DNA from 3 places in the Kribbella sp. NPDC005582 genome. Region 2 is predicted to be linked to each of the others. Evidence: riboswitches for the same ligand, from Rfam matches in the RefSeq annotation. Region 2 holds a riboswitch; each other region holds the start of a gene.
The links. Region 2 has a riboswitch for glycine ahead of ABZS29_RS07410 (L-serine ammonia-lyase). Riboswitches for the same ligand answer to the same signal wherever they lie in the genome.

Region 1 (4,586 bases), on a different contig from region 2:
ACGGCGTTGCCGGTCGCGGAACTCCTCGGTGGCCGCCAGTTTGAAGCCCACCGCCTTGGCGGCGATCACGTGTTCCAGCGGACCGCCCTGCTGGCCCGGGAAGACGGCCGAGTTGAACTTCTTCGCCAGGTCGGCGCGGTTGGTGAGGATCACGCCGCCCCGCGGGCCGCCGAGCGTCTTGTGGGTCGTGGTGGTGACGACATCGGCGTACGGGACGGGGTTGGGGTGCAGGCCGGCCGCGACGAGTCCGGCGAAGTGCGCCATGTCGACCATCAGGTAGGCGCCGACCAGATCCGCGATCCGCCGGAACTCGGCGAAGTCCAGGTGCAGCGGGTACGCCGACCAGCCGGCCACGATCAGCTTCGGCCGGTGCTCGAGGGCGAGTCGCTCGACCTCGGCCATGTCGACCACGAAGTCGGTGTCGCGGACGTGGTACGCGACGACGTCGTACAGCTTGCCGCTGTAGTTCAGACGCATGCCGTGCGTGAGGTGACCGCCGTGCGCGAGGTCGAGGCCGAGGATCGTGTCACCCGGATCGAGCAGTGCGAACATGGTGGCCGCGTTCGCCTGCGCGCCGGAGTGCGGCTGGACGTTCGCGAACCCGGCGCCGAAAAGCGCCTTCACCCGGTCGATCGCCAACTGCTCGACCACGTCGACATGTTCGCAGCCGCCGTAGTACCGGCGGCCGGGGTAGCCCTCGGCGTACTTGTTGGTGAGGACGGAGCCCTGCGCCTGCATCACTGCGAGCGGTGCGAAGTTCTCGCTGGCGATGAGCTCGAGGGTGTCGCGCTGACGGCCGAGCTCGGCCGTGACGGCAGCGTGGATCTCCGGGTCGAAGTCGGCCAGGCTCTGGTCGAGAGTGCTCATCTCACTCGCCTCCGGTCAGCGCTTCGTAGGCGGCGGCGTCGAGCAACTTGGTCGGTCCGGTGACCTTGATCCGCAGCAGCCAGCCGGCCTGGTACGGATCGGTGTTGAGCAGACCGGGATCGGCGACGACCGCGTCGTTCAGCTCCACGACCTCGCCGTCGACCGGCGCGAACAGGTCGCTGACCGACTTGGTCGACTCGATCTCGCCGCAGGCGTCGCCGGTGGTGATCGCCGTACCGACAGCCGGGAGTTCGACGTACACGACGTCGCCCAGGGCCTCACCGGCGAACGCGGTGATGCCGACGGTCGCGATCTCGCCGTCGAGCGCGACCCACTCGTGGTCGGCGGTGTAGTGGAGCTCGTTGGGAACGGTCATCAGGACTCCTGGCGGCGGTAGAAGGGGAGGGGGACGACGGTGACTTCCTCGTGCGTGCCGCGGATGTCGACCTGGAGCGTGGTGCCCGGCTCCTGGTAGGTGGTCTCGACGTAGGCCATGGCGATCGGGTGGCCGAGCGTGGGCGACGGCGCGCCACTCGTCACGGTGCCGATCGGCCGGCCCGTCGAATCCAGTACGGCGTACCCGCTGCGTGGTGAGCGGCGGCCGGCCGAGGTGAGGCCGACGAGGATGCGCTGGGCGCCAACGTCTCGGCGATGGGCGAGTGCGTCGCGGCCGACGAAGTCCGCTTCCTTGCTGAAAGCAACAACCCGGCCGAGCCCGGCCTCGAACGGCGTGAGCTCGCGGCTGAGTTCGTTGCCGTAGAGCGGCATTCCGGCCTCGAGCCGCAGCGTGTCCCGGCAGGCCAGCCCGCACGGCTTCAACCCGTACGGCGTTCCGGCGCGTTGCAGTTCGGCCCAGACGTGCGCGGCGTCACCCGGCCGGCAGTAGATCTCGAACCCGTCCTCACCGGTGTAACCGGTGCGCGCCAGCAAAACGTTGCTGTTGGCAATCTTCGTCTCGGTGATCTCGTAGTACTTGAGATCGGCCAGTACGGTGTAGGTCAGCTCGGCCACGATCTGCGCGGAGACCGGACCCTGAACGGCGATCAGTGCCCAGTCCTCGGTGGTATCGCGCAGCTCGCTCTCGAACCCCGCGATCCGCTGCTTGAGCTCGTCGCGGACGACCGCGGTGTTACTCGCGTTCGCGACGATCAGGAAGTGGTCGTCGGCGAGCCGGTAGACGACCAAATCGTCGATGACGCCGCCGTCGTCGGCGCAGAGCATCGAGTACCGCGCGCGGCCCGGCGCGATCTTCGACGGTTGCCCGACCAGGCTGTGGTCGAGCGCCCGGGCGGCGGACGCCCCGATCACCTCGAGCTCACCCATGTGCGACAGGTCGAACAGACCGGCCGTGGTCCGGACCGCCGTGTGCTCGGCGATGTCGGAGGTGTAGCGGACCGGCATCGACCAGCCCGCGAAGTCGGTGAACGACGCACCGAGCTGCAAATGTTCCGCCGCAAGCGGCGTCGCGCGTGACTGAGCTGTCATCAGTTGGGAGGCTCCCTCGGTCAGGCACCGCGCGTGCGATGCCACTGCTGGGTGACCTCCCCGCTCTGTCATCTGTACCTGAGAGCTTCGCCGCCGGGTGAGGCGGTTTGCACCGTGGGTGCGGAGCGCCTCGCGGCTACGCGGGGGTCCGGCTTTCCAGAGTTCGCCTCATCGGAACGGTCAGTGGGCCTGAGAGATTCTGGGGAGATTTGCTCCTTCGGCGCCGGGCACTGATCAGCCCGGACTCTCCCGCCCCGATTCGAACGGCGCGATATGCAGTTGAGCCGCTGACTCTAGCAGTGGTCGGCGCTCCGGGACCCGTCGATGTGATTGGGTCGACTCCGTGAGTGGAAGCCAGGTCTTCAGTCTGATCATGATCGTGCTGCTCGTGTCCGGTACGGCGGTGGGCGTCGCGCTGTTCGTGCGGCGCCAGCGCTATGTGAAGGCGTTGCGGGACCGTGGCTGGACGTTCGTGGGGAGCCCGGCGTTCGAGTCGGTCGCGCGGTTGTCGAATCCGCCGTTCGGGATGGGCTTCAAGCGGTCGCCGGACGATCAGATCACCGGGCTGACCAGCAGTGGGCGGCCGTTCCAGGTGATCGAGTACGCAAGTGAGTACTGGAAGGGCTGGGTCGGGATGGTGACGCTGTCGCGGCGACTGCCCGAGCTGTGGGTCACCGGTGGGCAGACGGGTCCGCGTGCCGGCGTTTCCGCGACGATGGTTCCGGTGCCGCCGCAGCTCGGCGCGGGCTGGGCCGTCGGCGTACAGGATCCGGTGTTCGCGCAGGAGGTTCTCAGCGGCCAGTTGTGCATTGGGCTGCTCACGCTGGCCGGCGGTCAGCCGGGTGTGAACCTCAGCATCGACGGCGATCAACTCGTCGTGCTCGACCCGCCGCGCAAGGACCCCGAGCTGCTGGCGCCCTGGCTGGATCAGCTGGCTGCGCTGGCCGACGCCATCGACGCGCTGCCGCTGGACCGCTGGATCCAGCCGCCGCGGGAGCCGCGGCTGAGCTTCTACCAGCACCCGGAGTGGTACTGGATCGGCCAGGACGACAGCCTGCTGCAGAGTACGCCGGCCAACCGGGGCGGCCACGCCCATCGGACCAGCGACGTGATCCGCGGCCGCGACGGCGACGGCCCGCCGTTCGTCGCCTTCACCCATCACTGGGAGACCACCCGGACCGAGAGCTCCACCGACTCCGAAGGCCGCACGACCACCCGCACGGTCACCGACTACCACAGCGAGGCGATCCTCGGCTTCGAGTTGCCGGCCTTCATGCCGCGACTGGAGGTCGCCTACTCCGGCGGCGGCATCAGCTTCGAGAGCAAAGCCTTCAACGACGACTTCTGCGTCCGCGCCGACGACCACAAGTTCGCGTACGACGTCATCCATCCGCGCACGATGGAGTTCCTGATGGCCATCAGGCCGGCGCCGTTCCGGATCACCGGCAACTGGGTGTGGTTCCAGGTCCCGCGGCACGACCACCAGACGATCGGCAGGTGCTCCTACTTCATCCGCGACTTCCTCTCCCGGATCCCGCGGTTCGTCTGGAAGAACCTCGGCCTGCAGGACTCGCCGTACCCGCAGGCTTAGTCGGTTCCCTGGGCGATCAGCGAGGCGGGGCGCAGATCGGTCCAGTTGGTCTCGATGTAGTCGAGGCAGGCCTGGCGGTCAGTCGGGCCGAAGACGGGCCGCCAGCCCTCGGGCACGGTGGCGAACTGCGGCCAGAGGCTGTGCTGGTTCTCGTCGTTGACGAGGACCAGGAAGGTGCCGTCGGCATCGTCGAACGGGTTGGTCATGATCGTCTCCTCTAGACGGCGACAGCTTGCGGGACGGTGTGCTGGGCGGCCGGCTGCTGCCGGATCGACGCGAGAATCTCGCCGGCCCGCACGGAGATGTTGGACAGCAGTGACGAGGCGAGGCCGTGGCTGTGCTCGGTGCCACCGCCCTGCAGGTAAATGCCGGCGCGGACCTGCGGGGTCGTGACGACGCGGTAGTCGCGGCCGATCCGCACCCGCCCGGCCTGGTCGCGCCGGCATTCGTTGCCGAGGTCACCTAACAGGTCGGTCGGGTCGCCCGGGGTGTAGCCGGTGCAGAACACGATCAGGTCGGCGTCGAGCGGAGTCTTCTGGCCGGTGCTCAGCGACTCGACGGTGAGCGAGACGCCAGTGGGGGAGTCGTGCAGGTCGATCACCCGGGAGACGTTGAAGAACCGCAGCCGTTCCTTGCCGACGAT
Region 2 (4,586 bases):
TGCGGTCGACGAGGTAGCGGTCAATGGTCGTGGTCATGCATGGGCTCTTGTTGTAGCTGCCATGACCCCAGCCGTCGTAGGTGAGCAAGACGCCGTCGCGACCCAGCTGGCGCTGCACGTTCTGCGCCATCGTGTACGCCGTGGCCGGGTCGTGGCGGGCGTTGGAGAGCAGGATCGGCGTCCGAAGGTTGTCGACGTCGAGCCGGTGCTGAGGATTGTTGGCAGGCGGCGCGCCCAGACAGAGCGAGATCGCCATGAACTGACCCGGGTACGGCATGTCCGGGTTGTTGCGGGCCAGCCGGTCGAGGAGAGCGGCGTACTCGCGATAGGAGCCGACGCGCAGATTCCAGTCCTGGCAGAACGGGACGAGCGTGTTGGCGACGAGCTCGGTGGTCGGCGGTGGCGGCGTGGGGATGACACCCTTCTGCAGGGTGGTCGCCAGTGCGTTCCACTGCGGGGCGTAGAGCATCCGGAAGACCGCGAACGATGCCATGAACGGGTTGTCCGCTGTGCTGCGAAGCTCGGCCCAGCGGGCGCGAACGTCTTGGCCGTGCAGGGCGCACGTGGTCGTCCGGTCGCACCAGCTGACGAACTCGTCGAACGAGTCCTGGACGGACACGGCCTGCGGATCGAGGAACTGGCGCGGCGTCGCGAGGCTGTGGTCGAGGACGCTTTCCAAGACCACGGCGCGGACTCGGTTCGGGTAGGTCTCGGCGTACTGCGCTCCGAGGGGCGTGCCGTACGAGCTGCCGTGGAAGGTGATCGTCTGCTCGCCCAGTGCACGGCGGATCGCATCGACGTCGCGGACGGTCTGCCACGTGTCGACGTGGTCGTAGAGCGGGCCGGTGTGTTGACGGCAGTCGGCCGCGAGGCGGCGGTTGTAGTCGATCAGCGCGTCGAACTCGGCTTGGTCGCGGACGAGCGGTGACGGCATCGCGGCGTACAGGCTGCTGGTGCACTTGACGGGGTTGCTGCGGGCGATGCCACGCGGATCGAAGCTCACGATGTCGAAGCGGTTCTGCAGCTCGGGACTGAAGCGATCCATCCCGGTCTTGATCCGGTCGACGCCCGAGTCGCCCGGTCCGCCGGGACCGAACATGAGGACGCCGACGCGCTGCTGTTTGGCCGTCCGACGGGCGATCTCGAGGCCGAAGGTCGGGCCGCTCGGGTTTCGCCAGTCGATGGGGAGCTGGAGTACGGCGCACTCCGAGCCCTTGACCTCCTCGGGGTCGTCCTTGCCTTCGGCCTTGCAAGCGGTCCAGTGCACTGTCGGTGCGGCGGCCGCGGCCGGCACGGTGGCGAGGCCGGCCGCCGTGACTGTCAGGACCGCACCCCACGCGGCGGTCCTGTGCAGTAATTTGAAGTTCGTCATCTTGCCGATCCTGTCGGCAACCGCTTGCTCACCACATCGGGGACAGCCCCTTAGACCACCCCGGCGTGGGCTTGGGGGACTTGTTAGGGTCGGCGGCGATGACACACTCACGGTGGTTCCGGACGGTGGCGATCGCTGAAGCGATCTCGTGGACCGGCCTGTTGATCGGCATGCTGTTCAAGTACGTGCTGTCCGACAACGAGCTCGGCGTGAAGATCTTCGGCCCGATCCACGGCGGCATCTTCGTCGTGTACGTCGTGACCGTGCTGCTCGTCCGCGGCCCGCTGCGCTGGTCGTGGCCGGTCACCCTGGCCGCGCTGGCCGCCAGTGTTCCGCCGCTGTTCACTTGGTTCTTCGAGATCTGGGCTAGAGGTCGGGAGGGACGGCCTGACGCCTACTGCGCGGCACCCGGCACGGCACCTCGCCGCACGGGTGCAAAGGGCAAGATGCTCCGCATCTAACCCTCCGCCCCCGCGCACCGAGCTACCGCACCGGGCACCTGCTCGCTACGGCGCCAGCCCGCCCCTCCCGACCTGCGCACCGGCCGGATTGACGGCAGCCAGCAGGCCGCCGTACCGTCGCGTCCGGAAGCTAACTCAACAGCCGCATGAACCCGTGCGGGAGAGACCCGGCCACCTGAGCCGGGCGCCGTAGGAGCAACTCTCCCCAAGAATCTCTCAGGCACCTTCACCGTACGGGCGAGGCACCTCTGAAAGGCAACAGCCTGACAGAGCGGGGAGGACACCAATCGGTCAACGTCGACCGGAAGGGACCTCCGTCATGGCGATCAGTGTCTTCGACCTGTTCAGTATCGGGATCGGCCCGTCGAGCTCACACACCGTGGGCCCGATGCGAGCGGCCCGCACGTTCGTCCTCGGCCTCCGCGACGCGGGTCTGCTGACCGCGACCGCCCGGGTCGAGTCGCAGCTGTTCGGCTCGCTCGGTGCGACCGGGCACGGCCACGGCAGCAACAAGGCGGTGCTGCTCGGGCTCCAGGGTGAAGACCCGGAGACTGTCGCGACGCACTCGGTGGACGCCCGGGTCGAGACGATCCGCGAGCTCGGCCGGCTGCGGCTGGCCGGCACCCACGAGATCCGGTTCGACGAGAACACCGACCTGATCATGCATCGCCGCAAGGCGCTGCCGTACCACCCGAACGGGATGACGTTCGTGGCGCGCGACGCGGACGGCGCCGTACTGCGGGAGCGGACGTACTACTCGGTCGGCGGCGGGTTCGTGGTCGACGAGAACGCGGCCGCCGGCGACCGGATCGTGCCGGACAGCACGGAGCTGAAGTACCCGTTCCTGAGCGGCGCCGAGCTGCTCGACCGCTGCCGAGAGTCCGGGCTGTCGATCGGCGAGGTGATGCTCGCCAACGAGCTGGCCTGGCGGACCGAGGAGGAGATCCACTCCGGCCTGCAGAAGATCTGGCAGGTGATGCAGGACTGCGTCAAGGAGGGCTGCGAGACCGAGGGCGTGCTGCCCGGTGGTCTGAAGGTGCCCCGGCGCGCGCACGCGTTGCACGCCAAGCTGACCCGCGATCCGTGGTCGGTCGATCCGCTGAAGGTGATGGACTGGGTCAACCTGTTCGCCCTCGCGGTCAACGAGCAGAACGCGTCCGGTGGCCGGATCGTCACCGCCCCGACGAATGGTGCCGCGGGCATCATTCCCGCCGTACTGCACTACTACCGGCGGTTCGTGCCGGGGGCAACCGACGATGGTTGTGTTCGGTTCCTGCTGGTGGCCGGGGCGATCGGCGTTCTGTACAAGGAGAACGCGTCGATCTCCGGTGCCGAGGTCGGCTGCCAGGGCGAGGTCGGTTCGGCCTGCTCGATGGCGGCGGCCGGTCTGTGCGAACTGCTCGGCGGTACGCCGGAACAGGTCGAGAACGCGGCCGAGATCGCGATGGAGCACAACCTCGGCCTCACCTGCGACCCGGTCGGCGGCTTGGTGCAGATCCCTTGTATCGAGCGGAACGCGATGGCCGCGGTGAAGGCGATCAACGCGGCCCGGATGGCGATGCACGGCGACGGCGTGCACGTGGTCACGCTCGACAAGGTGATCAAGACGATGCGCGAGACCGGCGCCGACATGAAGATCAAGTACAAGGAAACTTCTCGTGGCGGCCTGGCCGTCAACGTGATCGAATGCTGACGTGCTGCGTTACTGGTGGGTGCTGCCGGGTGGACTGGCGGTGGTCGGGTATCTGCTGTCGTTCGCGGGAGTGACGCGGGCACAGCGAGCCCAGTGGGTGAATGGCCGGATCGTCGACCTGGAGTCACCCGGGCACGGTGACAGCAAGGACGGCGGCATCCCGGTCACCGTCGCCTTCCGCGACCCCGGGTCCGGCCGCGAGCTCAGACTGTCCAACACCGGCGGCAAACACGGTTTTCCGCTCCGGGCGGCGTGGATCGGTCGCGAGGTCGCCGTCCACTATCCGAAGGGCCGGCCGGAGAAGTTCCGGATCGCTCTCGACGACTCCGATCGCGACGGCCGCGGTTTTCCGCTGCTCATGCTCGTCATCCTGCTGGTCGGCCTGGTCATCCACGCAGGCATCGCCTGGGGCTACGAATGGGCCATCGTCGGCACCGGCGTTCTCGCGATCCTGATCGGCCTCTTCGGTCGCGACGCCCACTTCGCCCGCATCCGCGGCAACCTCCTCGCCGACGCGGTCGCCGTACCGGCCCGGGTCGTCGCGGTCACCACCGACGTCCACACAGACGGCGAAGGCAGCGAGATCATCAACCACGCCCCCGTCGTCGCCTTCACCACCACCGACGCCCGCGCCGTCCTCGTCCAGCCCCTCGACCACTTCCCGAACCCAGGCCAATCCCTCGGCCGCGAGTTCACCCTCCACTACGCCCGCACCGACCCCACGGTCTACACCCTCGACCTCGACTACGACCGCGAGGACCGCCGCAAAACCACCCGCTACACCACCTGGCCCCTAGCCTTCGGCCTCGCCGCCATCACCACCGCCGCCGTACTGCTCTGGAGGAGTACGTAACAGGTACGTGTGTTAGGGTTGGTACATGTCGATGAAGCGCACCAACGTCTACGCCGATTCCGAGGATCTGGCGTTGATCAAGGAAGCAGCACGTCGGCGGGGTATTTCGGAGGCCGAGATCATTCGCGAGGGTATTCACCTGGCGGCGATGGCGAATCGGGTGTGGGACGAGCCGCTCGACTGGCCGACCTTCGAAGGCAGCGGTGA
Region 3 (4,586 bases), on a different contig from region 2:
GCGAGATCGGCGAGCAGAGCAGCGGCGGTGTCAGCGCGTACGTCGGTCACCTTATTCGAAGGCCTCCGGCGACGGGCAGGAGCAGATCAGGTTGCGGTCGCCGTAGGCGCCGTCGATGCGGCGCACCGGCGGCCAGTACTTCGAGGCGCGGTCGACCGACTGCGGGAAGGCCGCCTCCTCGCGGGTGTAGGCGTGCTCCCACTTGTCGTTGATCACCGACGCCGCGGTGTGCGGCGCGTTGACCAGCGGGTTGTCGCCGGCCGGCCACTCGTTCGCGGCGACCCGGTCGATCTCGTGCCGGATCGCGATCATCGCGTCGCAGAACCGGTCGAGCTCGCCGAGATCTTCGGATTCCGTGGGCTCGACCATCAGCGTGCCGGCCACCGGGAAGGACATCGTCGGCGCGTGGAAGCCGTAGTCGACCAGCCGCTTGGCGACGTCGTCGACGGTGATGCCGGTCTCCTTGGTCATCGGCCGCAGGTCGAGGATGCACTCGTGCGCGACCAGGCCGTTCTCACCGGTGTAGAGCACCGGGAAGGCGCCCTCGAGCCGCTTGGCGACGTAGTTCGCGGTCAGTACGGCGGCCTTGGTCGCCGCGGTCAGGCCCTCGGCGCCCATCATCCGGATGTAGGCCCACGAGATCGCCAGCACACCGGCCGAGCCGAACGGCGCCGCGCTGATCGGGCCGACACCGGACGCCGGGCCGGCCTGGTCGAGCAGCGGGTGGTTCGGCAGGTACGGCGCCAGGTGCGCGGCGACCGCGACCGGGCCGACGCCCGGGCCACCGCCGCCGTGCGGGATGCAGAAGGTCTTGTGCAGGTTCAGGTGGCTCACGTCGCCGCCGAACTGCCCCGGCTTCGCGAGGCCGAGCAACGCGTTCAGGTTGGCGCCGTCGACGTACACCTGGCCGCCGTGGTCGTGGACGATCCGGCAGACCTCGGTCACGCTCTCCTCGTACACCCCGTGGGTGGACGGGTAGGTGATCATGATCGCGGCCAGCTTCTCGGCGTGCTCAGACGCCTTGCTGCGCAGGTCGTCCAGGTCGATCGTGCCGTCATCGTTGCCCTTGACAACGACAACCTTCATCCCGGCCATCACGGCGGACGCGGCGTTGGTGCCGTGCGCCGACGCCGGGATCAGGCAGACGTTGCGGTCCTCGTTGCCCTGGGCCCGGTGGTAGCCGCGGATCGCGAGCAGTCCGGCGAGCTCACCCTGGGAGCCGGCGTTCGGCTGGATGGAGACCTTCGCGTAGCCGGTCACCTCGGCCAGCCAGCGCTCCAGCTGACCGATCAGCTTCACGTACCCGGCCGCGTCCTCGATCGGCGCCAGCGGGTGCATGTCGGCGAACTCGGGCCAGGTGACCGCTTCCATCTCGGTGGTCGCGTTCAGCTTCATCGTGCAGGAGCCGAGCGGGATCATGCCGCGGTCGAGCGCGTAGTCCTTGTCGGACAGCTTGCGCAGGTAGCGCAGCATCGCCGTCTCGGACCGGTGCGTGTTGAAGACCGGGTGCGTCAGGTACTCCGAGCTCCGCGGTGCGGCGATCGCCGGCGCGGCCAGCGTGTCGTCGTACTGGACGCCGAAGGACTGGCAGACGCGGGTCAGCGCGGCGGCATCGGTCTTCTCGTCGCAGGAGATGCCGACGTGGTCGGCGTCGACCTGGCGCAGCCAGATCCCGTTCTGCCGGGCGGCGTCGACAACATCCGCGGCGGCGCCCGGAACGCGGGCCAGCACGGTGTCGAAGAAGTCGCCGTGCACGACCTCGACCCCACCGGCGCGCAGCGACGCGGCCAGCTTGCCCGCGTAGTCGTGGACACGACCGGCGATCGCCTTCAGCCCGTCCGGTCCGTGGTACACGGCGTACATGGAGGCGACGACGGCGAGCAGGACCTGCGCCGTACAGATGTTGGACGTCGCCTTCTCGCGACGGATGTGCTGCTCACGCGTCTGCAGCGCGAGCCGGTACGCCGGGGCGCCGTCGGCGTCGACCGAGACGCCGACCAGCCGACCGGGCAGCGACCGCTCGAGACCGGCGCGGACCGAGATGAAGCCAGCGTGCGGACCGCCGTAGAAGAGCGGGACGCCGAAGCGCTGCGACGAACCGATGACGATGTCGGCCCCGGCCTCTCCCGGTGCCTCGAGCAACGTCAACGCGAGCAGGTCGGAGGCGACGGCAACCAGCGTCTCGCGCTCATGCGCGGCGGCGATCAGCGGCTTCAGGTCGCGGACAGCGCCGCCGGAGCCCGGGTACTGCACCAGGAAGCCGAAGAAGTCACCCTCGGGCAGACCGTCGGTGGTGTCGGCGACGACGACCTCGATCCCGAGCGCCTCGGCGCGGGTCTGCACGACCGCGATCGTCTGCGCGAAGGTGTCGGCGTCGACCAGGAAGCGGTCCGACTTGTTCTTGCGGTTGGAGCGGTGCGCCAGCGTCATCGCCTCGGCGGCCGCGGTGCCCTCGTCGAGCAGCGACGCGTTCGCGGTCGGCAGCCCGGTCAGGTCCGACACGACGGTCTGGAAGTTCAGCAGCGCCTCGAGCCGGCCCTGCGAGATCTCCGGCTGGTACGGCGTGTAGGCCGTGTACCAGGCCGGGTTCTCGACCAGGCGGCGGACGATCACCGACGGCGTGAAGGTGCCGTAGTAGCCCTGGCCGATCATCGAGGTGGCGACGTTGTTGCGCGCCGCCAGCTGGCGCAGCTCGGTGAGGGCGTCGACCTCGGAGGCCGGTTCCGGCAGCCGCAGCGGCTCGGTGGACCGGATCGAGGCCGGTACGGCGGCGTCCGCGAGCGCGTCGACATCGGCGTACCCGAGGAGTTCGACCATCCGCGCGACCTCGTCGGGCCGAGGCCCGATGTGCCGGTCGGCGAAGATTGCTGAAATTTCGGTCATCAAAGAGGCTCCGTTGCTAGTCGCGTCCGGGGGCCTCCCCCTCTGTCACGCATGCACTGCACGCTTCAGAGTCGCCTGACGCACCCGGTCCATGGGCCTGAGAGGTTCCGGGGAGGAATTGCCCCTTCGGCGCCCGAATTGCACGGGTCTCTCCCGAGTGCGGTGTACGGCTGGGTAGAGCCTACCTCAGCCGGTCATGCGGGCCCGGCGGCGGGCAGCGAGCTCGTCACTCGCGTGCGCCTCGTCGTCGCCTTCGCCGTGACCGTCGGCACGCTCGGTCGGCAGCTCGGACAGCGACCCCTCGACCTCGCGCCAGACACCGCCGAGAGCGATGCCGAAGACCCCCTGGCCACCGGCCAGCAGATCGATCACCTCGTCCGGCGAGGTGCACATGTAGACCGACGCGCCGTCACTCATCAGCGTGATCTGGGTCAGGTCGTCGATCCCGCGCTTGCTCAGGTGGGCGATCGCGGTCCGGATCTGCTGAAGCGAGATCCCGGCGTCGAGCAGCCGCTTGATCACCTTCAGCAACAGGACGTCACGGAACCCGTACAACCGTTGCGTGCCCGAACCCGTCGCCGGGCGGACGGACGGCGAGACCAGCCCGGTCCGCGCCCAGTAGTCGAGCTGACGGTAGGTGATCCCCGCCGCGGCGCAGGCGGTCGGTCCACGGAACCCGACATCGGCCGGCATCGGCCGCAGGTCGTCGTCGAAGAGCAGGCCCTGAACGCCGGCTGTAGCGGCCGCCTCGGCGCGTGCTTCGGACGTCGACTGCGCCGTCAGATCCGTGTCGCCGGTGCGTGTCACGCCTGAGCCTCCCTGGATACCGAGTGGAACGAGCCATCACCGTGAAGTAACAGCACCTCACGACTCCTTCACGGTAAGCCGCCGACCTGGGAGGGTCAACGACCCCCGCTCCGAGCCGGGAGCGTGTCGCGGCCCGCGCACGAATCGTTACCTTCCCGGTCTTGAGCGCATCAGCTCTTGTCGAAGTCCTCGGGGGTGACCTGGTCGAGGAACTCGCGGAACCGCTCGACCTCCTCTTCCTCCTGCACCTCGTCGGCCTCGTCGGCCTCGCTGTCCGGGACCGGGATGCCGGCCTCGGCCAGGATCTCCTCGGTGCAGAACACCGGGGTGCCGGTCCGCAGCGCGATCGCGATCGAGTCCGACGGGCGAGCCGAGATCTCGGTCTTGTCGTCGAAGACCAGGATCGCCTCGAAGACGCCGTCGGTGAGGTTCACGATCCGGACCTGGCTGAGCGTGTGCCCGAGCACCCGGATCGTCTCCGCGAACAGGTCGTGGGTCAACGGCCGCGGCGGCTCCATCCCCTGCTGGGCGAAGGCGATCGCACTCGCCTCGGCCGCACCGATCCAGATCGGCAGGTACCGCTCACCGCCGACCTCCCGGAGCAGCACGATGGGCTGACTCGAGGGCATCTCGACCCGGACTCCGACTACGTCGACTTCGCGCACACCACAACCCTACTCCGCCCACCCACCCGCAGCCTCGCCCCCAGCCCCCCGTCCCACTCCCCGACCACACCAACGGATATCCCCTCCCGTCGCCCCTTCTCCCCCCTTCACCAGCCCCAAGAACAGGCAACACCGACGGATATCCCCGCTTGTCGCCCCTCCCACCCCTCTGAACTGCCGAGAACGAGCAACACCAGGGGTTATCCGCTCGTGTTGCCCGTTCTGGGGGCT

Region 1: linked by a shared signal. The riboswitch ahead of gcvT (glycine cleavage system aminomethyltransferase GcvT) and the one ahead of ABZS29_RS07410 (L-serine ammonia-lyase) in region 2 are both predicted to bind glycine.
Region 3: linked by a shared signal. The riboswitch ahead of gcvP (aminomethyl-transferring glycine dehydrogenase) and the one ahead of ABZS29_RS07410 (L-serine ammonia-lyase) in region 2 are both predicted to bind glycine.

What each region holds. Positions count from the first base shown of each region.
Region 1 covers NZ_JBEXCU010000003.1:341,567-346,152, forward strand. Annotated here, with positions in the region: gene glyA (serine hydroxymethyltransferase) at 1-867, opposite strand, end outside; gene gcvH (glycine cleavage system protein GcvH) at 869-1,243, opposite strand; gene gcvT (glycine cleavage system aminomethyltransferase GcvT) at 1,243-2,352, opposite strand; glycine riboswitch at 2,520-2,614, opposite strand; gene ABZS29_RS19470 (hypothetical protein) at 2,696-3,943, shown strand; gene ABZS29_RS19475 (MbtH family protein) at 3,940-4,149, opposite strand; gene ABZS29_RS19480 (lysine N(6)-hydroxylase/L-ornithine N(5)-oxygenase family protein) at 4,161-4,586, opposite strand, start outside.
Region 2 covers NZ_JBEXCU010000001.1:1,479,577-1,484,162, reverse strand. Annotated here, with positions in the region: gene ABZS29_RS07420 (alpha/beta fold hydrolase) at 1-1,372, opposite strand, end outside; gene ABZS29_RS07415 (DUF3817 domain-containing protein) at 1,471-1,833, shown strand; glycine riboswitch at 1,981-2,075, shown strand; gene ABZS29_RS07410 (L-serine ammonia-lyase) at 2,153-3,526, shown strand; gene ABZS29_RS07405 (DUF3592 domain-containing protein) at 3,528-4,379, shown strand; gene ABZS29_RS07400 (CopG family transcriptional regulator) at 4,405-4,586, shown strand, end outside.
Region 3 covers NZ_JBEXCU010000006.1:258,639-263,224, reverse strand. Annotated here, with positions in the region: gene ABZS29_RS30565 (serine hydrolase domain-containing protein) at 1-50, opposite strand, end outside; gene gcvP (aminomethyl-transferring glycine dehydrogenase) at 52-2,883, opposite strand; glycine riboswitch at 2,959-3,049, opposite strand; gene ABZS29_RS30555 (MerR family transcriptional regulator) at 3,070-3,576, opposite strand; gene ABZS29_RS30550 (bifunctional nuclease family protein) at 3,861-4,355, opposite strand.